DNA from 2 places in the Sporosarcina saromensis genome. Region 2 is predicted to be linked to the other one. Evidence: a T-box and tRNA genes for the amino acid it is inferred to sense, from the RefSeq annotation. Region 2 holds a T-box; the other holds one or more tRNA genes.
What was found. The T-box of region 2 lies ahead of metG (methionine--tRNA ligase). A T-box ahead of a tRNA ligase gene usually reads a tRNA of that ligase, here a tRNA-Met.
Positions count from the first base shown of each region.

Region 1: it has a tRNA-Met gene. The T-box ahead of metG (methionine--tRNA ligase) is inferred to sense a tRNA for this amino acid. The anticodon was not compared.

Region 1 covers NZ_CM142738.1:608,937-621,593, forward strand. Annotated here, with positions in the region: gene cysK (cysteine synthase A) at 1-191, opposite strand, end outside; gene ACVHUV_RS02930 (peptidylprolyl isomerase) at 396-1,319, opposite strand; gene hslO (Hsp33 family molecular chaperone HslO) at 1,297-2,184, opposite strand; gene ACVHUV_RS02940 (type III pantothenate kinase) at 2,200-2,964, opposite strand; gene ftsH (ATP-dependent zinc metalloprotease FtsH) at 3,231-5,249, opposite strand; gene hpt (hypoxanthine phosphoribosyltransferase) at 5,457-5,999, opposite strand; gene tilS (tRNA lysidine(34) synthetase TilS) at 6,030-7,415, opposite strand; gene ACVHUV_RS02960 (SpoIIE family protein phosphatase) at 7,440-9,848, opposite strand; tRNA gene ACVHUV_RS02965 (tRNA-Met) at 10,057-10,130, shown strand; gene ACVHUV_RS02970 (S1 domain-containing RNA-binding protein) at 11,922-12,341, opposite strand; gene ACVHUV_RS02975 (FtsB family cell division protein) at 12,468-12,657, opposite strand, start outside.
Region 2 covers NZ_CM142738.1:448,150-460,806, reverse strand. Annotated here, with positions in the region: gene ACVHUV_RS02115 (CPBP family intramembrane glutamic endopeptidase) at 1-864, opposite strand, end outside; gene metG (methionine--tRNA ligase) at 1,853-3,490, opposite strand; T-box leader at 3,546-3,805, opposite strand; gene ACVHUV_RS02105 (hypothetical protein) at 3,861-4,037, opposite strand; gene ACVHUV_RS02100 (hypothetical protein) at 4,135-4,626, opposite strand; gene ACVHUV_RS02095 (MFS transporter) at 4,766-6,010, opposite strand; gene ACVHUV_RS02090 (response regulator transcription factor) at 6,840-7,529, shown strand; gene ACVHUV_RS02085 (hypothetical protein) at 7,507-7,689, shown strand; gene ACVHUV_RS02080 (sensor histidine kinase) at 7,689-9,899, shown strand; gene ACVHUV_RS02075 (hypothetical protein) at 9,963-10,187, opposite strand; gene ACVHUV_RS02070 (hypothetical protein) at 10,169-10,453, opposite strand; gene ACVHUV_RS02065 (potassium channel family protein) at 10,710-11,798, shown strand; gene ACVHUV_RS02060 (CPBP family intramembrane glutamic endopeptidase) at 11,734-12,384, opposite strand; gene ACVHUV_RS02055 (hypothetical protein) at 12,512-12,657, shown strand, end outside.

The sequences.
Region 1 (12,657 bases), 160 kb from region 2:
TCTTTCAAATCGCCCGTCTTTTCAGCAGCTTCAATCATCGCAAGCGCAATGCGGTCTTTCACACTGGAACCCGGATTGAAGTATTCCAATTTCAAATAGATATCCGCACTATCTGTGTTCCCCATACGATTCAATTTCACGAGTGGCGTTTTACCGACAAGGTCCGCTACTGTATTTCCGACTCTACTCATGCATATCCTCTCCCAATTCCTACTTATTTGATATGTTTTATAGTATTAATTGTATACCGCTTTTGTGATACGTGTCAAACGATACCTACATACATTATTACCGATTTCCCTATCTCGATTCGGCAACTCTGTGCCCCTTCAACCTTCAAAAAATAAAAAAACTGTCTTGACCTAACATGTTCAGTAGGTCGAGACAGTCATCAGTTACTTTCCATAATACCATTCTGCGTCAAATTCTTTCCAAAACGCTTCTGGATTCACCGTTTGAGGCAATTGTTCAAGCGCTAGTTCTCTGCGGATATGTTCTTCAACTTCTTTGAAGTCGAATGATCTCCCTTTAATAATTTCATTCACTTGAATGAGCGCATATGTACCATCTTGAAGATGTACTAATTTACCGACTTTGCCCTCTTTCGTCTTAACAGCAGCTTCATAGATTGCAGGATCGATCGTTTCTGTGTCTGCATTAATGTAGCCAATGTCACCACCTAGACTTGCGGAAGCTAGATCGGTTGACAGTTCCTTCGCCAAAGCGTCAAAGCTGGAGCCTTTCGCTATTTCATCCAATGCTTGTTCTGCCTCTTTTTTCGTCGGCACAATAATGACCGATGTCCGGTAAGCGGTTAATATGTTAAACAGCGATTCGTTCTCCTTATAAAAAGACCGCACCGCATCGTCTTCTATGAGGACATCATGTGTAAGCACTTTGTCTAAAATAAGCGAGGAACGGATTCGTTGTCGCGTTTGCTCGATGTCCAAACCGGAATGGGAGCGCCCGTCAACAGACGTGATGAGGGCGAGTTCCAAGTCAATTTCCTTATCCGTCACGTCGATGCCGTATTTCTCTGCCGCCGTTTCCATCACTTTATGGTTCACAAGTTCGAGTAACACTTCCCGACCGACTTCCTTTTCCATCGCTGTCATCCATTGTTCCCTCGTAATCGGGTCACCCGCGACCGAAGCAACCACTTCTTCCGGTTGCTTCGATTTATTTGGGATTAACCATCCAATGAACCACAAGAGGTTGCAGACAAAAAGAATTGCAATTAAAACGAGCAATGGCTTCGTTTTTAACTTCCTTCTTTGAGGCGCCGTCTCCTGGGCGTTAGGATTTCGATTGTATTTCATCGATAAAACCTTCTAATTCTTCTTGAGGGAACAAGTATCGTTCATTACAAAAATGGCATTCCGCTTCGGCTTGCCCATCCTCATCGATCATCTCTCGAATTTCCTGTTCGCCAAGACCGATAATTGCGTTGCCAAAACGCTCTTTGGAGCAGTTACATCGGAAAGAGACATCCATTTTGTCGAGAACTTCCACATTGCCTGCACCAAGTACTTCTTCCAATACTTGCTCAGGCGTTAAACCGCGGTTGATCATACTGGAAATCGGTTCTATAGAAGCAAGCTTTTCTTCAAGCTGACTAATCGTTTCCTCGGTAGCCCCTGGCATTACTTGAATGATGAATCCACCCGCTGCCTTTATTGTATTATCCGGATTCACGAGTACACCTAGCGCTACAGCAGAAGGAACTTGTTCAGACACTACGAAGTATTGTGTGAAGTCCTCTGCAATTTCTCCAGAGACGATTGGAACTTGACCTGTAAAATAATCCCGGAGACCAAGATCTTTCACGACTGTAATCATACCTTCCGTCCCGACAGCTCGACGAACATCCAACTTTCCTTTTTCATTTAAATCAAAGTGCGTTTGCGGATAAGTAATGTATCCTCTCACTTCTCCACGCGCATTCGCATCGACGACAATCGGTCCAGCTGGTCCGTTCCCTTCGACTTTCACCGTCAGCTTATCGTTCCCTTTCATCATGACACCCATCATCAATCCAGCGGTCATCGTTCTGCCTAACGCTGCAGCCGCAGTTGGCCAAACGTTATGTCTTTTCTGCGCTTCCGCAACCGTTTCTGTCGAATCGACTGCATATGCACGAATCGTCCCATCAAAAGCCAATGCTTTTAGTAAATAATCACTCATTCATTTCTACTCCTTTTAAACGTTTCTTTCGTAAATTAAGTGCAATCCTTTTAACGTAAGGAAGTTATCGACAATATCGATCACTTCTGTTTCACTAGCAATCAGCTCCGCCAATCCACCTGTCGCAATAACAGTCGGCTCAACCTTACTGTGTGCCTTCATCCGATTAACAATACCTTCAACAAGCCCTACATAGCCATATACAATCCCCGCTTGCATTGCAGAAACTGTATTCTTCCCAATAATATGATCCGGACGCGTCAATTCAACACGCGGCAACTTGGACGCCCTGTCAAATAGAGCCTCCATGGAAATACCAATACCAGGTGCGATCGAGCCTCCCATGTATTCACCTTTTTCATTCACATAACAAAATGTTGTAGCCGTTCCAAAATCCACGATAATGAGCGAATTGCCGTACTCATGGATCGCCGCTACCGCATTCACAATCCGGTCAGCTCCAACTTCACGCGGGTTCTCGTATTTAATATTCAAGCCTGTTTTCACACCTGGTCCCACAACGAGGGGACGCATATTAAAATACTTCCGACACATCTGCTCAAGCGGAAACATAACAGGCGGAACAACAGAAGAAATAATAATGCCTTTAATATCCTCAAATTTTAGTCCGACGTGAGAGAAAAGCGCCTTTACAGACATCGCATACTCATCTTCCGTCTTTTGTCGATACGTTTCCATGCGCCAATGATATTTCAGCGCGCCATGTTCATATACACCAAGGACGATATTCGTATTACCCGTATCCAATACTAAGATCATTTTCATTTCCTCGCTAACATTCGTCATTTTCCAAAACATCATAACATAATACAAAAGCGGAGGGTGGCGTCTAGGCTCGACAGGCGCTGGAAGAAATGAAAAAAAGGCGTTCTTTGCCTTTATTTTATTTCTGAAGCGACCCGAGAGACTGCCACCCGGAGTCTGGACGATACAAAAGCGGAGGGTGGCGTCAAGGCTTTACACATTAAAAAAACAGCCGACTGCCTTTAAAAAGCAGCCGACCGTCGCAAGTCATTTTATTCGGATCAATCTCTTCGCTGTTCATCGATCGGAGGAAGCGTCGTGTCGCCTTCATTCTCCTTTGGCAGATCGCCAGTCGATGGATCAGTTGGAGCTCCTGTAGAATCAGGATTTACTTCATCTTTCACTTCAGATTCTTCATCTGCTTTTGCAGCTGCACCATTGCCATTTTGCTCATAAGCACGTACCGGCAATGTACCATGATCTTTCAAGTGATTGATTTGTTCAGCATCCAACGTCTCAACTTCAAGAAGTGTATTTGCGATCAAGTCAAGAAGCTCACGGTTTTCCGTCAGGATTGTTCTTGTACGCTCATACTGTTCCTTAATAATACGTTGCATCTCTTGATCAATTTCGTACGCAATCGACTCAGAGTAGTTTTGTTCGGAATTAAAGTCTCTTCCAAGGAACACATTTCCACCTTGCGCCTGACCAAATTGCATCGGTCCGAGCTTATCACTCATCCCATATTCCGTTACCATGGAACGAGCAATGCCCGTAGCACGTTGGAAGTCATTATGTGCCCCAGTTGATACTTCGCCAAGAACGATTTCTTCCGCAACACGCCCGCCGAGTAAGCCGGCAACTTTATCGAGAAGCTCAGGCTTCGTCATGAAGTAACGGTCTTCTTTCGGAAGCATGACTGCATATCCACCCGCCTGGCCGCGAGGTACAATTGTAACTTTATGGACAATTTCGGCATCATCCAACATAAGACCAACTACGACGTGTCCCGCTTCGTGGAACGCTACAATATTTCTTTCTTTCTTTGAAATAACTCGTGTCGTCTTAGCCGGACCTGCGATGACGCGATCTGTCGCTTCATCGATATCTGCCATATCGATTTTCGCTTTTCCTCGTCTTGCCGCAACAAGTGCCGCTTCGTTCAGTAGGTTTTCAAGGTCTGCACCCGAGAAACCTGGTGTACGTTGTGCTAACGCCTTCATGTTGACAGTATCGTCAAGAGGCTTATTACGCGCATGCACTTTAAGTACCGCTTCACGTCCTTTTACATCCGGACGACCGACCGTAATTTGACGGTCAAAACGTCCTGGACGAAGAAGTGCAGGGTCTAGAATATCCGGACGGTTCGTAGCTGCAACGATGATAATCCCTTCGTTACCATCGAATCCATCCATTTCAACTAATAGTTGGTTCAACGTCTGTTCACGCTCATCGTGTCCGCCACCGAGACCAGCGCCACGTTGACGACCCACTGCATCGATCTCATCGATAAAGATGATACATGGAGCATTCTTTTTCGCATTTTCAAACAAGTCACGAACACGGGACGCACCGACCCCGACGAACATCTCAACGAAATCCGAACCGGAAATCGAGAAGAACGGAACGCCGGCTTCACCAGCAACTGCTCGCGCCAAAAGTGTCTTACCTGTACCCGGAGGACCTACTAACAAAATACCTTTTGGAATACGAGCCCCAAGTTCAGCAAACTTACGTGAATCCTTTAGGAAGTCAACTACTTCTTCAAGCTCTTGCTTCTCTTCATCCGCACCCGCTACATCCGTGAATCGGACTTTCTTGCGGTCATCCGAGTGAAGCTTAGCCTTACTCTTACCAAAGTTCATGACACGGCCGCCACCGCCGCCTTGCGCTTGATTTAACAAGAAGAAGAACAGGATGATAATAATGATAAAAGGAACCAACCCTGTGAAAAAGGCTACCCAAGCACTGGTTTCAGGCATTTTTTCAACAACGATTTCGGGGTTGTTCGATTCACCGATTGCTTCTAGCTTCTCCATAAGCGTTGTATCGTTATGCAGGACATTCGTAGTGAATTTCTCCCCTTCTTTTGCCCCTTTCATAACACCTTCAACTGTCAGAACGCCAGCGTCCGGTTGCAACGTCATAGACGCAATATCGCCTTTTTCTAACGCATCGTAAAATTGATCGTACCGAATCACTTCCGTCTTCGGATTCGGATTATTTAGTGAACTGAATATCCCCATTATTGCAAGGAAAATCAATCCGTATAATAGAAAGTATCGAAGTATACGATTCATCCCAAGCCTCCTCATTTCTTCAACAGAAAACTATTGTAAATCTTATCATATAACGAATTCACACTTCAAAGGAAATGCCTTTCTTGCTAAGGTCTGTTACTAGTGGTAATACATGCTAACCGCGCTACCAACCCACTTATCAAGCAATTTTTTTATCACATGAGGAAGCTTTCCAACAGCCTTCAGAAGAAGAGGACTGCAAGTGAATTAGAAAGAATAGATTTCCTTTTTCAATACGCCGATGTATGGCAAGTTACGATACTTTTCAGCATAATCCAGTCCGTATCCGACAACAAATGCATCTGGGACGAGGAAACCGACATAATCCGCTTTTAAATCGACTTTACGTCCAGTTGGTTTATCAAGTAATGTGACGATTTTAATGGATTTTGCCTTGCGGTATTTGAATAGGTCAACTAAATAGTTCAATGTCTTCCCACTATCAATGATATCTTCAATAATGAGTACATCGCGACCTTCCACACTCGTGTTTAAATCTTTAACAATTTTCACTTCACCTGAAGATACGGTTGCATTTCCGTAGCTTGAAACATCCATGAAATCGAGTTCGATGTATGTGTCAATTCGTTTAATAAGATCGCTCATGAAAGGTAATGCACCTTTTAACACACCTACCGCAAGCGGAAACTTGTCTTGATAGTCAGTAGTCAACTGTGCACCAAGCTCAGCAATTTTTTCTTGAATGTTTTCTTCTGTAATGAGTATTTCTTCGATATCCTTTTGTAACATCGAAAACCCTCTTTTCTTCATAGGATTTTTTTACAACTCTTTGAATCTCAATATGTACCGATCCTGTTCTGTTTTGTGTTTTTTGAACTGGATGCCATATCGTACGCCTGGAATAGCGCAAACTTCATCATTCGCTGTTGTAATGACAGGCAACATATGCCGTTTTTCAGCACTGATTTTTTCATCAATAAAGATTCTTGACAATCGTTTTGGAGCCTTCATGCCTGGCAGTAGCATGCGATCACCTTCCCGTTTGCTTCTGACTCGTAAAGGCAAATCATTTTCTTGAAGCGAGAAATAGCGTTCATTGTCGTCTACTGCATCAATATTATCGGCATCGTCCCAATTCAATAGCCAGTTCCCCCATCTTTGCCACACGCCTTTTTCTAAAGCTACATCCGTGAGTACGAAAGGCTCCTGCCCTTTAACAATGAAAACTTGCTCGTACTCCCGCACGAAACGATATCCTTTCGGGAGGTCTATGGAAACAGTTCCTTGGACGTCCGACAGATGAAATTGAATTAGATTCAATAGTGCTATATTCAACTCAATGGGACTACTTTCCCCATCATAAATATACTTCAATACTAGTGGAATAAAGCGCTTTTGTAAAGCAGTGTGCATGGCAGCAAACCGTTTAACGGAAAAGGTTGGAAGCCCTTCTGCTGTAAAGGAAACATGCGCTGCAACATGTTGCTTCACCAAGCTGTTTAACAAGTTTTCATCGTCTTGTAGGTCAGATGTCATTTTTACGACATTGACAGCTGCTGTAGGTGTTTCCGAGAGGATCTTCGGAATAATATGATGGCGGTATCGGTTCCGTAAGTATGCATCACTTTCATTGCTCGGGTCTTCTCGAAATGCTATCCCATGTTTTCCAACAAACTCTAACAGGTCACGCTTCATCACAGAGAGAAAAGGTCGAATGACCGTTCCACTTTCCATTTGTCTACTTGGACGAATCCCAATAGGCAAACTTCCTTTTGACAACTGCATTAACACCGTCTCCAGTTGATCTTCCGCATGATGAGCGGTTGCCAATAAAGGATACTGTTCCTTTTGCATAATCTCTTCAAAAAACTTATACCTACCTACTCTGCAAACGTCTTGTACATTACCGCCTTCCTCTTCAAGTACGGCTGGTACTGGCACACGACCACCGAAGAAAGGAATCCCAAGTTGCTCACATAAGCCTTGTACAAAACGGCCGTCTTCAGCAGACTCTTCTTCGCGTAACATATGATCGACATGGGCGGCTGCCACTGTCACGTTCCACCTCTCGCGATGGACTGCCAGAAAAAGTAAAAGGGCAACAGAATCCACCCCGCCCGAGCAGGCGACGAGGATTCGTTGACCGGAAGTTAGTAATGCATGTTTTGCAATAAAATCGTATACAGACTTCTCTAACTCACTCATTTTCCGACCTCCATTTCCCTTATTCTACCCTATAACCTTTTCCCGGGAAATAAATCGATTTGTCGGTTTTATTGTCATCCACTTTGGCAAGACGTGGTCCATCTTCATGACGAGAACTGTTCGGTCGTCTGCAACTACACCAAATCGTCGCTCCATTTCAGACATAATCCGGTCCGCCAACTGCTCACAGCCAAGATGTTCGTACTTCTCCAAAATGGCATACAATGCGTCTTCCTGCTTCTCAATCGTATGCTTTGAACTGAATAGGCCATCCGTCAACATCACAACAATATCACCAGCTTTTAGCTCTTCGTTTTTCGCTTCAACAGAAAATGAAGGGAGAAACCCAACAGGCACTGACTTGCTATCGAGACGTAGAAAATCGGGTCCACGCATAATATACGTACTCATCGAGCCAGCTTTCCAAGACCAGAGCCGTCCATCCTGTAAATCAATTAACGCAAGATCCAACGTAGCATACATATCATCCAACCCGTTTAAAGACATCATGTAATGCAACGTATGCATCGCCGTTTCGGGGTCCATTTTACGATCCAAACATTCCCGCATAAGGCGGATGACTTTCCTACTTTCTCGATAAGCGTTCATATCATGTCCCATTCCGTCGGATAGTAATACCGCCGTTAAACCATCATGAATCGGAAATACCTCATATGCATCTCCTGCATGGAATGTCCCCCCTCCGGCAGTAGCGACAATGCCGTATTCCAATGTGAAACGGACAGACGAACAGAACATTAATTGCAAATGCGGAAATGGATCTTGTTGAAAAACCGACTTCTCCACTTTGAACGGTTCACGGTATACTTCCTCAAGCAATGGTAAAATGAGTCTCTCCGCCACTGTCATATCCGTTTCAAAGTCTGACCGCTTCTCCGGTATAGAACAAACAATCCGATAGGCCCCTCTCTCATCTGACAAGATGTCAATTTGATAATATTCAATCCCTTGAGCTTGCATATGCTTCCCAAGTTCTTCTTCCGCGCGATGGTTGACCGTCAGCTCCCCTTTAATATCTTTCATGATTTTCTCTAAATGATTGCTCATATCACGTAATTGCAATGCCAACATTTTCCGACCGTGCTGTAACTGTCCCATAAGCAAGTGGTTTGTAGCCTGCTCCTCAAGCTCGGTAATCAAACCTGAAAAGCGGATACATTTATATTTAATCTTCTCTTCCACACGATGACGTGCCGCTTTCTTGGTGGCTGAGTACGTTGACTCCCACTCATAGAGAAGCCTCGACATTCCTGCTTCATTGTCCTCCCAACATTTCGAATAACGAAAACACGATTGACAAATGGACGGTATTTCTTGAGCTGCAAGTGTATCATCCGATTCAAATCGATCATTCACAAGCGTCGACATGAACTCTGCAAACTGCTGAAAATCAGATAACTGTTCGTCCAATCGGTCAGTTAACCACTTTTGACGCTTCACAGAAATATCCGGCTGATCAGGCTTCATCACAAGTCCAATTGGCTCCACTTTCTTTGTTGGGATAAAGAAAAAAACGAACGTCGCTAACCCAATTGTCGCAAAATGAGAAATATCCAACGGTAACGTCAAGTCATATAGAAGGAAAAAGACAGACACTGCATACCCCCCAGTAGCAATGCCTAGCTTTCCTAATCGCCTCATCGCACCTGCAAAAAAACCGGTCATACCGTACACGGCCATCATTCCTGTGAAGGACAATTCAGCAACACCTGCAATTGCGGCAATCATCATTGCAATTGTCGTCGAAAAAGGGAGACCACCTGCCAACGCTGCCAAAAGGATTGTCAAATGAAGGAGAAAACCTGAGATTGAAATCGGTCCAATCATTAAACTACCCATACCCGTCGTAGCCATAATACCAACAATACAAACGGCCCCTAATCGCTCAGGCGTCCACTGTCCATATAAAATACGCTCCCGATGCGGAAATGCGACAAACAAGAAAAATGTCATGAATAATGCCAAAACAGCTTCAAACCCAATTGTCAGCTGCACATCCACCGGCGTACTTCCGCTATGCATCACAAACTGCCATAACACTTGCACAACGATAATCGCACCCGCCACCGCTAACGGAATCGACTTCCTCGTCCACGGATGCTTACTAACAACATTAAACAACAGCAACTGCAATAAATGGATAACAGCTTGTCCCACACCTAGAAGCGCTCCACCAGCCATTCCCCCAATGAACACAAACACTAAATACTTCCGAAAGCGCAACTGCGCCAACGCCCAGATTGGTAAGAAAAACGGCACCGCCGCATCAAACAACACCGCTTGCGACAAGAAAAACGATCCAAGCAAGAAAAAAGTAGCCATCAACACATACGTCTTCCGCTTCCCCGCCACTTCCAACGCATGACGAATCTGCTGGCCCATCGGCCTCTCCATATTGCCAATCATCTTCATCTCCACATTCCCCCTATGTCTACTTGTCCACGAGTATACATAAGTCAACGTAAAGAATTTGTCTCTTCCTGACAACTCACTCACAAAATCTTTCGACTCATTCCGAAGTCTTTCTTTTTTTAAAACAGTAGTTGACAGACCACGTCGAGCCATGTAATATGATTATTGTCGTTCAGAAAAAGTGGCAAAGCCCTTCGAAGAACAACACGGCGGCGTAGCTCAGCTGGCTAGAGCGTACGGTTCATACCCGTAAGGTCGGGGGTTCGATTCCCTCTGCCGCCATTATAGAAAAGCGAAGAGCGTCGTTTAGCCTCGACAGGTGCTGGAAGCCTGAGGCTAAAGGCGCTCTTTGCCTTTAACCTCAGGCTGAAGCATCCCGAGAGGCTGACGCTCGCAGCTAGACATTTGAAATGCGGAGGCGCCTTGCTTTGCCCCGACAAGCGCTGGAGAGCTTGGACAAAAGGCGTTTTTCCTTTTGCTCCGAGATTGAAGCGACTCGAGGGGCTAGGCGCCGCAGCTAGACAATAGAAATGCGGAAACGGCCGTTCAGGCCCGACAGGCATAAGACAACCCGGCGTGTGGCGCTTTTTGCCACTTAGCCGGGTTTCCTTATGACCCGAGGGACTGGCCGTTGCAGCTGGACATTAGAAATGAAAAAACTGCGACCTGAAAAAAATTAGGTCGCAGTTTTTTCATTATGCAACTCTTTCACTCCACTGTTACAAGATCTTTAATTTGTCAAAATCCATTTAGCACGATTTTTTACTCTGTGGATTCTTGCAATTACCCGCGAAACTTTCAAACTACGCATATTCGCTTCAAACGCGGCATATCTAATCAAAACAACGCATACTTACTCGAAACGCGGCATTATCCTACCAATTCCCGCATAACTCCTCCAAACACGGCATTCTCTCCAAAAACGCCGCATTTCGAACAGCACACTCCACTGTTATTAAGATCGTTAATTTGTCAAAACCCATTTGGCGCGTTTTTTTACTCTATGGATTCTTGCAATTGCCCACGAAACAAAATTCAAACTCCGCATATTCGCTTCAAACGGCGCATATCCCAATCAAAACACCGTATACTTACTCGAAACGCGGCATAATCCCTCCGATTTCCGCATACCCCCTCCAAACACAGCATTCTCTCCCAAAACGCCGCATTTCGAACTGCACATTCCCCTGTTAGTAAGATCTTTAATTTGCCAAAACCCATTTGGCGCGATTTAATTTCCTATGGATTACCGTGATTGCCCGCGAAACAAAATTCAAACTCCGCATATTCGCTTCAAACGCGGCATAATCCCACCGATTTCCGCATAACCCCTCCAAACACAGCATATTCTCCGAAAACGCCGCATTTCGAACTGCACACTCCACTGTTATCAAGATCGTTAATTTGCCAAAACCCATTTGGCGCGATTTAATTTCCTATGGATTACCGTAATTGCCCACGAAACAAAATTCAAACTCCGCATATTCGCTTCAAACGGCGCATATCCCAATCAAAACACCGCATACTTACTCGAAACGCGGCATAATCCCTCCGATTTCCGCATACCCCCTCCAAACACAGCATTCTCTCCCAAAACGCCGCATTCCGAATATACCAATCAACACCTCTAGTATTTTCTAAGCTTCTATAGACTCGCGCCATTAGCTAGTTCGGATGACTGTTTCAAAAATATTGTTTAACAGTAAGCTATCACCAGAAAAAAATTACAGAGATTTCCCGATATATGCTGTTTTAGAAAGAAGTATGCGGCGTTCTCCAGCTAAATGCTGCAATTTACAAAAGTATGCGCCGATCTGCCGAAGTATGCTCCGTTACACAAAAATATGCCGCAATCTCCCGGTATATGCCGTGATCAGTCAAAGTATCCTTGGTCAACAAAGCGCTTCACGTGCAAACGCCCTCCATTCCGTTTTCAATCAAAAGTTCCTAACGTTTCTGTCAAACAATTCCGCTCTAGTCGACGCAGAAAAGCGATCCACCATCTAGAAAGATGTCGGATCGCTTTACATAGTCATAGATTATACATTTTCACTAATTGAAACAGCCAGCAAGTTATCCTCTTCTTGCGCCACGGCCACCGCGTTTAGATTCTGTTGCTCTTTTTAATGAAGTCAGGCGTTCTTCACTGTCTTTCATGAATTTAGCCATTTTTTGCTCAAAATTCTCGGGACGCTCAGTGTGGCTCGGACGGCCACCACCATGACGAGGACGTTGAGGGCGTTGAGGGCGCTCAGCTTCTGGTTTCGCTTTTCTGATCGATAACCCGATTTTACCATCTGTGCCGACATTCATCACTTTCACTTCAACCATGTCGCCAACTTTTAGGTGGTCGTTAATATCTTTAACATAATTGTCCGCCACTTCACTAATATGGACCAGACCAGTTGAACCGCTCGGTAGTTCGACGAACGCACCGAAATTTGTGATCCCTGTAACTTTACCCTGTAACTTGCTGCCTACTTCAATTGACATAAAAAAATTGCTCCTCCTTAAGATTTAAACGACTTCATACAGAAGCCTTTTTACCATATCACGAGTCCTGCAAAAAGCAGAATCCTTACTTTCATTATAGCCAACAAAAAAAGAGTGTCAATAAGACTACTCTTTTCCGTCATCTTTTTCGTCGTTTTTCTTCTTTTTTTCAGGTAATGAAAAGATGATTTCATTTTTATCAGATAAAAAATACTCTTTACGAGCTAGCTTTGCAATATACTCTTCGTCATCGAGTTTAACAAGTTGTCGTTTAAGAAGCGCTTGTTCATCTTTCACTTCTTCCAACTTTGCTAAC
Region 2 (12,657 bases):
ACGTGTCGCTAAAAAACCTAACACAATGAGCAAAGTTGCCAACATGCCGCCTTCTAAACCAAACGCCCCGCCTGTCAATAAATCATTGCCACCTTCCACCGAAATGGAATAGATTCCATGGGGAGTCGTTCCGCTCACAGGAAATCCGAAGACGTTTCCTTGCACATAATTCCATGTAATATGATAGCCGATCGGTAACCACAAACTTTTCGTCACATCGAACATATAAGCAAATAACACGCCGACCAATGCAATGTTCAGTAACCCTATTAGGCTTACATTCGGGTTCATGCCATGCGCCAAGCTGAAGATAACAGCTGAAACGATATAGATCAGCCATTTAGGATTCCCACGATCAGCCATCGTCCTCATCACATAGCCTCTAAAAAACATTTCTTCAAAGAAACCGACGAGAATAAATAATAGAAGAAACGTCAACGTATAGACGGAAAACTTAGGTTGGGAAAAAGGGTTCAAAAGCGTGACATCCCCAGTAGCGTAAAGGATGATAAAAATAACGACAATCGAAATGGCTCCTAACAACAAGCCGAAGCCTAAATCTTTAAGCGGTCTTCTGAAACCGAGTGTTTGTAAGGTGCCTTTATTCAAAAACTTCCATAATAAAACCGTGACGAGCATGCCGCCAATCGTACCGCCTCCTTGCGTAAGAAGGAAAATCCAAGGATAGTCGTCAAAGGAAGCGAGGAGATCAGCTTCTGAACCCGTCATCATTGAAGACGAATCAGTAAAAAATAAGACAAATACACCTGGCAAAGCGAAAAGCTGTTGTCCAACAAACATACTCACAGCAGCAAGTAAAAGTATCCAACCGGCACGTACTTGATTTGCATCGTTTTTAAACAATTGTATTTTCCCCCTGTAAAAAATTTTATAGTGAGCGGATTAATCGCCGTGTAAAGCGAGTAATTACTCATCGCAATTTTTCTATAAAAACGTAATGCTTATGCAACTACTCTTCCAACCTTTTCCTATATACGCTTATTGTCTCAAAGATATGCAAAAATTGCATTAGTTATTATGGAGGGAGAGCGGAATAGGAGATGATTACGAACTATTTTGGTGTAATCGTTGCTTTAGAATGAAGAATGCAGCGTTTGATCCAAAGACCCTCGATTCATGAGGGCGCTATGCTTAAACGAGCCAGGTCACCACTGATTATCTAGATAAAGGAACTTCAAGACGTGTGTAAACCATCTATTCATGTGAATGAAGCCGCACCATTGCGGCATTTACCGATTTACCACCGATTCAGAGGAGGTTACCACCGATTCGAAGGACTTTACCACCGATTCAGAGGAGGTTACCACCGATTCGAAGGACTTTACCACCGATTCAACGACCCTTACCACCGATTCTCCATCCCACTCCCTTTTCATACAAAAAGGGGGAGTGCCGAGTTTGTTGTTTTCGCTTTGTCACCGAATCGGAGAGCGTTATCACCGGTTTGAGCCAGTTTATCACCGATTCGGAGAGCGTTATCACCGGTTTAAGCCAGTTTATCACCGATTCGGAGGAGTTTATCACCGATTCACAACTTCGAGAAGATAATTCTCAGCAATCTCATCCTGTTAGCAGGCCAAAAACTAGTTATCACCGCTCGTTGTGAGTTTATCACCGCTTGTCGATGTGTTATCACCGCTCACCGGCAATTTATCACCGCTTGTCATCCTTTTATCACCGCTCAACTGCTGTTTATCACCACTCATCCAAATAAAGGAATTTACATACGTTCACAAACCAACTATTCTTGCGAATGAAGCCCTGGTCATACTCTTCCACATACTCAAGCCCCCAAAAAAACCTCCACTCCGAAAAGTAGAGGCAACCTATATCAAATTTTCCCGCTATGCAGACGTTCTAATTCTTCATCAATCCGTCCGACGTCAATCCGTTCAAATAGCGGTTTTACTTGCGGCAATACACGACTACCAACAGTCACTTCTTGCCACTCGAACTTTTGCAATTTCAACAGCGCGCCCACATCTTCGCTTGAAAAAGGAAGGAAAGGGGAGAGGAGCTGCGCGAAGTTGGCAATTAAGTAAACACAAGTTGCCATCGTCCGTTGACAGGCATCTTCAACTTCCTTAATTTGAACCCATGGCTTTTCATCATCAAAATATTTATTCGCTTTCCGAACTCCATCAAAAATTATTTCAATTGCTTCTTTAAAATGCCCCTTTTCAATCTTTTCCCCGACCTTCGGATAAATATCACATATCATTTCCTTCATGGCCACATCAATTTCGGCTTGCGGTACAACACTTGCAAATGAGTTCTCAATGAATTTTAACGATCGGTTGACAAAGTTGCCATACGCTCCTAATAGTTCTGCGTTGTGACTGTAAATGAACTCCCGCCATGAGAAATCAGCGTCACGGTTTTCCGGGGCGTTCGCCGTCAAAAAGTAGCGCAATGAATCAGGATGATAGCGCTCAAGAATGTCCGGCACCCATACCGCCCAATTTTCGCTCGTCGACAATTTCCGCTTCTCTAGCGTCAAATATTCATTGGAAATGACGTGAGTCGGCAATGCGTGTTGCTGGTCGATTCCCATAAGGATGGCGGGCCAGATGATCGTGTGAAAAGGGATATTGTCCTTGCCGTGCACATAATAGGAAACCATGTCTTCATTCCAATACTCTTCCAAGTCCGTTCGATTCAACGCAGCCCATTCACGGCTCGCAGAATAATAGCCCGTGACGGCTTCGATCCATACATACACTTTCTTTCCTTCATAACCGAGAACGGGGATGTTAACGCCGTTTGCTAAATCCCTTGAAGCCGCACGGTCATGTAACCCTTCCTGCAAATACCGTTCAGACTGGTTAATGGCATTATCTCGCCAGCGGTCTTCAACTTTCGCATTCGCTACATACGTTTCCAATTGCTGTTGAAAATCACTTAATTTGAAATAAAAGTGTTCCGTTGACTTCGTCGTCGGTTCATTCCCGCACAGGGCGCATGTACGGTTTCTTAGTTCGGATGGATCCAAAAGCGAACCGCAATGGTCACATTGGTCGCCCCTTGCTTTAAGACCACAATGCGGACAAAGCCCTCTAACAAAGCGATCGGGTAGGAACCTTTCGTCAAATTCACAATAGGTTTGTTCCGTCTCCTTTTTGAAAATTAACCCCCGATCGACTAATTTCAAAAATACGTGACGAACAATTTGATGGTGGAATGTTCCATCTGTTCTTGTGTAAATATCGTATGTAAAGCCGAGCTTCGCAAATGAAACGACAAACTCTGTGTGGAAACGGTCAGCAATCTCCTTCACTGATACATTTTCCGCATTGGCGCGAATCGAAATGGGTGTACCGTTACAATCACTCCCGGAAACATACAGCACTTTTTCCCCTTTTAACCGATAGTATCTCGCTAAAATATCTCCAGGTAACAACGCTGCGATATGCCCGAGATGTAACGAGCCATTCGCATATGGCCACGCTCCGCCTATAAAAATCGCCATTATAACTCCTCCTCATTTTAAGTACAAAAAAACCCCGCCCCTATCGATCACAATCGATAAGGACGGGGTTTTTGCCCGTGGTACCACCTTACATTATAACCAGCTCACACTGATTACCTCCAAAAGTACGCGCTAAAAAAGCGTTATACTTTGACGTAGATAACAAGCGCCAATTCTCGTCGCAGCCTACTAATCCGTAGAGTGTTCAGTGCGAAGCTCAAGGATCATGTTCGAAAGATTTGTCCGCTTCATTTCCACCGTCAGAAGCTCTCTATGCGACATCCTCTTCCTACTTTTCCCTTTCACAGCCTTTGTAAGATGTTGTTGTTTTGATTATAATCACTTTATTTTAATAAATCAATAGAAAAAATCAATTGGTTGGTGGACGGTGTTTCTCTGTATCCTTTTCAGTATCCTTCTGTTTATTCGCTTGATTGTTCTTGCCAATCACTTCAAAATCATCAGGGCTGATGTCAAAACCATAGCCAAACTCTTCACGGTCCAACGTATTGCCTTTTTTCATCTTCTTTTTCTTTTCTTTCGCCATCTGCAATCACCTCCCGTTATAGGGAAAGCATGTTCATTTTAGAATGGATTATTCGAAAATGTGGCATCCTAATAATGTGAATTGATTAGCGTTGGAATTACTCTTTTATATACAGTGAAAAGGCATAAATGGCTTCCCCTTTTACCTCGCCGTCCCATATCGCTTTAACGGACATGTAATGCTTGCCGGGAGTTTCAGGTGCTTGGACAGTTTTCTCATTCACTTCGATTGGTTTCATTTCCTCCCCATCTTGGATATAAGCGATGAATGAATCCGGTTGTGGGAAATTCCAATCATCCAAAGGAATCGAGAAGCGGAAAGAAATAGTCTCGCCAGGTTCAATATGATTCACATGTTCACGCTCCAAAAATTCGGAAGGTAATGTAGGTTCGAGAGCACATTGCTTTTCAGCATCTTCCCAACAATACTTGTCGTAGTATGCCCATGCTCCGAAATTATTAATGCTTACATCAATTACAGGTTTTAAACTGATAGTCGTTTCAACTTCTGCATCTTTAGGTAACTCTTTTTTGTCCTCTGCACAGCCTACCAAGAATAGTGTAGCGAACAGCAACAACCATTTTTTCATTGGAATGCATCTCTCCCGTATATACAGTATTTGAAGATTCTACCAGTATATTATTAGCATACCATTAGGAGCTCGTTTTCTCTATGTTATTTTAGTGTATTTTCATATTATTTTGATTAAAATTTGTTATTTATTACTTTTACGTTATCTTTGTTTGATCGACATCTGTAAATACCTGTTTGATATTTGGCTGCACCATTAGGAAAATCAAAGCCCATACACTCACCAAACTAAGCAATGCTAGTGCAATGATCGTCACGCGAAGGGACATGAGATCCGCGACCAAACCCATTCCTAGGACAAATAAAATTTGAAAAAGGCTTAAGACGACACCATATAAACTTGTCACACGGCCCATATATTTAATTGGAATCTGGTATTGGTACCAAGTCGTATAGCCAGTGTTGGCGAATGCATTGAAAAATCCAAGGAGAATAAATCCAGTAGCAATCATTAGAAAAGATTGGCTGAAAGCATACAGCAAATACCCGATTGACACCATGAACAAACCACCGCCGAACAGGATGCGTATCGATAATTTATTGGCAAACAAAGCAACCGCTCCTGCACCTCCCAAGGCACCAATGCCTGTAATACTAATAAGTAAGCTGTAGTCAATTTCACTTAATCCAACAACTTGCTGTGTAAAAACAACCTCTTGTGCATCCATCGCAAACGTCATGAGCGTGAAAACGAGGTACACACCGAGAACAACCATTACCAACAGTTTCGACTTGCCCAAAACAACAACCGCTTTCAAGTCTTGCACAATCGCTTGAATGGATAACGGATTCAGCCCAGCTGTCTGTTTTGCATCCACGTTCGGTAACCATAATAAAATAAGAGCTGAAATGAAGAAGGACGCCGCATTCATCCAAATCGCAAAATGCACAGAGCCGATGAGGAATAAAACGCCTGCGATCGCGGGACCAATAATGAATGCACCAGATGTCGTCAACGAATAAAATGCATTAAACCGCTTGCGCTTTTCCTCGGGAACGAGTGTCGTTGTATACGTGAGCGAAGCAGGAGCAAAAAAGGATTTCGCCATGCTAATAAACCAAAGTAATACATAAACGCCCCACACAGAGCTCATGAACGGAACAAGTGCTACCAAAATTCCTCGAATAATATCTGTCCATATCATCAGTCTTCGTTTGTTCGACCGATCAATGACACTGCCCGCCCAAAATCGTGTAAAAATAGCCGCTGCTGGACCGACAATCCACAACCCAGCAACCGCCGTTGCAGAATTCGTCATTTGAAAAACAAGCAAGTTAATCGCCACTAAATATATAAAATCCCCCACCGTCGACAAACCCATTGCGCTAAGCAACAGCACAGGAAACCGCCAACCCGTCCAATTCTTAGTAGAGCGCTCCATAACCATCTCCCCCAAACTACCACTATTATACTATTTTGTTAAATCAATAAGAGAGGGTAAAAACGAAAAAGTATGAACATTTCGTGAGGGGTGCAAGTTATTTTCCGTGAGTAAATGTAGCACCGTAACTTGTAGAGTTGTCTGCCGATTTGGGACATAATCCGCAGATTGCCTACAATTTGAGTGATTTTAATGACGTGTCCCCAGACTCTGCCCCTATTTAACTGGCGGAAAAGTTTATCACCGATTCTAGCTGCGTTATCACCGATTCACGAGGAGTTATCACCGATTCTCCCGAGTTTATCACCGATACTCGATGAGTTATCACCGATTCCCATGAATTTATCACCGTTTGCCTACAATTCAAGGGGGGTTCATGGGTTGTTTCCAGGAAAAAGCCTTACTTTAAAGAAGCAAAAAGTTTACCACCGTTTTACAGCAGCTTACCACCGATTTTAACAGGCTTAGCACCGTTTCTAGACTCGTTACCACCGATACTCGGCCGTTTACCACCGATTCTGAACAATTTACCACCGTTTCCCTACAATTTGAGTGTTTCTAATCCGTTATTTCACTCTTGTATCTTCATGAAATAGTTTATCACCGCTTGTAGTGACTTTATCACCGCTCGTAGCAAGTTTATCACCGCTCATCAGCAATTTATCACCACTCACCCATATATTAGGAGATAAACAGACGAACATTTCGACAAAGCTCACGCCTCCACTACATCACCACTCATCTTAAGAATTTCTTCATAATTCCCCTTGAGGAATGTTAAGATTTAACTAATACAATGGGTAGCATAGAGTGAAGTGAGGTGCGGATGATGGCGAAATTCAATGTGCTTGTGGCGGATGATGATAAAGAGATCCGCGATGGGATTGAAATTTATTTGAAAAATGAAGGGTATGCTGTGCTGAAGGCAGCGGATGGGAGAGAGGCACTTGATTTGCTTCATACGAATGACGTTCATCTACTTATCCTCGACATCATGATGCCGAATATGGATGGAATTACGGCGACGTTCAAAATCAGGGAAGCGCAAAATATCCCGATTATCATGCTGAGTGCAAAGGCGGAGGACTCCGATAAAATCCATGGTTTGTCCGTCGGGGCGGATGATTATGTGACAAAACCTTTTCATCCACTTGAACTAATGGCGCGCGTTAAATCACAGCTCCGTCGGTATGTCCAATTAGGTACGTATGATGGCCAGAAAAAGATTGAGATTGATGGGCTTGTCCTCGACGAAGATGCGAAGGAGTTAACGGTCGATGGAAACCCAGTAAAACTGACGCCGATTGAATACAAAATTACAGAATTACTTATGAAAAATGCGGGGCGTGTGTTTTCGATTAATGAAATATACGAACGCGTGTGGAATGAAGAAGCGTACAACGCCGAGAATATTGTCGCTGTTCATATACGGAAGATACGCGAGAAAATCGAAGCAGATCCGAAAAATCCGAGGTATGTAAAGGTGGTGTGGGGCATTGGGTACAAAATCGAGAAGTAGCCGTTTGCCACTCGTCATGTCCATCTTTGCAATCGGTATCGCTACAATAAGTATCGGTTATTGTTTTCCTCATCTATTAACCATAGCAGCAGACGGATGGGAACGATCCACAGAAATCGTATCGTATTTTGCACGCATCATTAAAGGGGGCACTGCCTGATGAAAAATAGATTGCCACTTGTTGTATGGGCAGCACTCGTCGTCCTCGTATTCCTTGCAGCATTTTCATTGAATCGTGAAGGTCACAACATTATAGGTAGGGATTTTTCAGAATCAAATGATTTAGCATGGCAGTTAGAAGAGTTTTATTCCACCATCGGGCCGGCTGTTCTAAATCCGATTGACCGAGAAGAAGCAAAAGAGCAACTGACGGTATCTAAGCAGGAAATCGAGGAGTACCGCTACTGGTACGGTTCGTTACCAGCACAAATTTCAAATATTCATGACCAATATGATCAAAGGATTGAGGAAGCAAGAGCTGCGAAAAACGAGACGTTACAAGAAGCACTCAAGAAAGAAAGAGATGTAAAATTAGCAGACATTAATAAGAACTTCGAAGACGATGCCCACGTGGAAGCGAAGATTCGAAAAGAGAAAGAAAAGGCGTTACAACAGTATTTAAATGAATACAACAATCGCTCATATTCATTGCCAATTGCTTATGAATTCACAAACGTGGAAACGGGTGAGACATTTTCTGCAGGTGATGTATCCGTACCGTCAATTTACAAAAAACAATTCAATTCAGCTAAAGGGTACTTTAAAGCTCATTCTCTCCCGGATCAAGGCGATTCTCGTAATGAATGGACTAGTTCCGCTCCTCACGGGGATAGTGTGACGATTAGCAATGAAGACATTCGTGCAATGGCAAATACGGTACAATCCTTTGAAGGTGTCGTCAGTATTCCTAAGGCAGAAATCCAAAAGGGGAGCAGCCTCTATTCGCAATACAAAACTTTCAATAGATGGAAATATGGTTCCTATGCATTTTGGTTTCTTGGACTTGTCTCACTAATCACATTGCTCACCGTTATGAAGTTTCAAAAGGCTTGGGTGATCGGAACACCGTTTGATGAAAAGTATGCCAACTTGAAAATTGACCTTAAATTGATTGCACTCATCTTAACGGGTCTTGTTTTATTCGTCTACATAGACAGTAATTCTTACTTTATGGACCTTTTCAAGTATCCTAGGTTAGGCAGATTCGGCAGCTGGACCGTAACCTTCCTTGTATTCGGCGTCCTTCCAACGATCTTACTTGCATTCCAACTGGTTCATGGTGTGGAGCGTTGGAAACAAAAAGGGGCTGTAGAAGCCGACTTAAAGGATACGTATTTTATCCGCTTCTTACAAGCTTTGCAAACGATGTTCTTGAAGAAATCGATTGGCGTTCAAACATTCATCTTGCTCATCGGCTTTTTCCTTGCAGGCGTCGGCTTCTTGACCATTTTCTTTGATCCAGTATTTTTTGTCCTTTATAGTTTCTGCGTCCTCTTCCTTGGTCTGCCTGTAAGTTTCATTTTCGTTAGAAGAGTTGCGTACTTGAACAAAATTTTAGTCGCAACCGAAGCGATGGCGGCAGGTCGGTTGAATGAAGAAATTAAAATCGAAGGGAAATCTCCGCTCGCAGAACACGCGAAGAATTTGAATAATCTTCGTGAAGGGGTAAGGAGCTCGATGACTGAACAGGCGAAAAGCGAGCGGCTGAAAACGGAATTAATTACAAACGTCAGCCATGATTTACGAACGCCGCTCACATCAATTATTACGTATACCGATCTGTTAAAAGATGAATCGATTACACCAGAAGAGCGTGCAAACTATGTCGATATTTTGGATAAAAAGTCACAACGGTTAAAAACGCTCATTGAAGATTTATTTGAAGTATCCAAAATGGCGAGTGGGAATTTGGAGTTGCATAAACAACGTGTCGATTTGACGCAACTATTGCAACAAGCACTCGCAGAACATGCCGACGATATCGCGCAATCTGGACTCGACTTTAGGACAGATATTCCGGATGACATGCTTATGGCAAATGTAGATGGGCAAAGATGGTGGCGTGTACTCGATAATCTCATCGTGAACGCTATTAAATACTCATTGCCGGGAACTCGTGTGTATGTCACGCTTCGAAAAAGAGTGGACGTTGCTGAATTTGTCGTGAAAAACATTACGAAATATGAATTAGGTGAAAACGTCGATGAGCTATTTGAACGCTTTAAACGGGCCGACACATCACGTCATACTGATGGCTCTGGCCTCGGCCTCGCCATCGCGCAATCGATAGTCGATATGCACGGTGGAAACATGAAAATTGAACTGGACGGCGATCTGTTCAAAGTGACCGTAACTGTACCTATGAAATAAAAAATCCGCATGCATTGCCTAAAGATCTGGCATGCGTGCGGATTTTTTCTTAATAGCGCACACCTATTTTTTAAACCCTTCCCCATACAAATAATGGTCCATCACTTTCACATGACTTGGATAGGATCCATCTTGGTCAACCTTGAATGACAATAACAAATAACCCCCAGTTATCCCGTCACCAAACGGCATAAACGCCCATTCGTGTGTAAGGATTTGTGCCTCTTCTGGAATAAAAGCCATCGCCCCCTCCAATGATTCATAAGGTATTAGATGTGCATACCCCATGCCGTTAGGACCTCTTGTTGCGTTCCTTGAAAGCCGGTTAATGCAAGTTCATCACTTGAATAGAGAGGGAAATCATTGCCGCTACTTGCTTGGGAATTGTCGCTTTCCAAACTTGCTTTTGCCTCTACCTCCTCCATCTCTTTAAACATTCGCTCGATTGTACTAGAACTTTTTTGGAGCTTCTTTTGATAATCAAAATGATAATACGTGAGCACACAAACAGAAAGCACGAGTAAAGAAATTAACGCGATTTTGATGAAACGCAAAGACATTCCTCCCTTAATTTATACCGAATTACACCCCTGATTCCGCCCAATCACCTCCACCTTAGATGCAAGTTCATAGAATGATATTGATACAAGTATACCATCTGATGGAAAATTTTGTTTGTGAGTAGTGTAACATTTGGGAATGGAAAAACTTAATTTATTTCCACATTAAAAACCTCGCGCCACCCGTAACAATATTAGGTGGTTTATGCCCACCCGACAGAAGGAATACAGGAAAGAAGAGTATGCTCGTATGGAGTTGATGGGTTTGTATAAACGTTGGTTACGAATTGATATTCGATATAGAAGGTTGATGATTTTACTATTTACGACAATAGTATTGCTTGCGACAGCAACAATCGGCTTTATGTTTTATGAAGAATTATCGTTTTTCAATGCACTTTGGATGACGGTCATATCCATTATGACAATTGGATATGGTGACATGTACCCGACTACGTACGAAGGGCGTTGGTTTGCACTATTGCTCGTACCCGCAGGAGCTGGGATTGTTACATATGGATTAGGGATGGGTGCGTCCTATTTTGTCGAAAAACAGTTAACGGAGAAAGTGTGGTTGAGGAAAATGAAAAAACAAATTGCGAATTTAAATGACCACATTATTATTTGTGGGTTTGGACGAGTTGCCCAACAAGTATATAAACAGCTGAAAGAAGATGATGAGGACATTCAAATCGTCATTATTCACGATAATGATGCAGAGTTGCAAGAAACGCTTGAACCGGAAACATTGCGCTTGGTTGGCGATCCAACGGACAAGCATACGTTGCTTAAAGCGAGAGTGGAACACGCCCGAGCGCTTATTACAGCCTTATCTAGTGACGCAGATAACGTTTTTATCACCTTGACGTCCAAAGGATTGAATGAAGAACTGACGATTGCTGCAAGGGCAGAGCGGGCTGACTCGGAAGAAATCCTTAAAAAGGCAGGCGCGACAAGTGTCATTAATCCATCCATCATTGGAGGGCGCGAACTTGCCATGTCCGTCACAAAACCGACAGGAGCGGACTACATTAAAGACTTAATCAAATCCGAAGAAAAGGATTTCATGGTGGGTGAAATCGACTTAGAAGGGAAATCACCAATTGTCGGCTCCACAATCGAGGATGCGGGACTGCGTAAGCATTATGGCATCACCCTCGTCGCGATTTTACGAAAAAAAGAACTGATCAGCAATCCCGATTTGGATGAGAAACTGCAAGCAGGCGATACCCTTATTGTCATCGGTAACCAAGAGCAGATCGAACGCTTTTCAGTTAATAAAAATAAAGAGCGTACACACCAATCAGCAAAATCCCAAAGTCCGCAAACAGATGAATGATCCATGACGGAAGAATCGTCCCGCTTCGCTCATTAACAAGTTGAAAAATGACACCACCAACCCACAGTCCGCCAACTGCTAATAGTAAAATCGGTAAACTGAACCAAGGCAAAAAGATCGCTATGTGATAAATCGCGAAAAAGAGCGGAGGAAGTATGAAACGCAGCCGCGAACGGCCGAAAAGATCGGGCAAGATGCCACGAAAGAAAAACTCTTCCATTATGGAATTGCCAAAGAGAATATAGACCGCGATGAATGGGAACACTGTAACTGTAATCCCTGATAACGTGAGATCTGCAATAAGTGCATCCAAGTCGATAAATGTCTGCAAAACGAGAAACGTACCAATAATTGCGGACATGACAACGACACCTAAACCGACAGCGATGCTGATGCTCCTTCTGTCCGTATTCCGAAAGCGTAAAAAAGGAAAGCGAGTCGCCCGGAATAGTATGAGTGGGATTATGAGGAACAAGAGTGCTTTTGCAGCTGTTTTCCAGACATATGATACTTCAAGCCCTTGTTCGATCCATAACAAGACGACGATGCTAACGATTGGGAAAAGGGAACCGAATGTTTTCCTCATTTCACCACCTCCTTATAAAGAGGACGAAAATACTGATAAATGTGTTCCAGTAAAAAAATAGGTTTAGATGCGGTGAAAGAGGGAAAAGACAATTACTTAGGGTAAGGTAGAAAGGGTGGATTCCAATATGACAATAAAAGATGGAAAATATCCAAATAAGAAAGATCTCGAACCAAAAGTGTTGCAACCCGGAAAAGGAATGGTGCCGACGCATGAGCTACCTTTAGCGGACCCGTCCGATTCCAACTGGACACGTGACTTTCGCAAAAACGC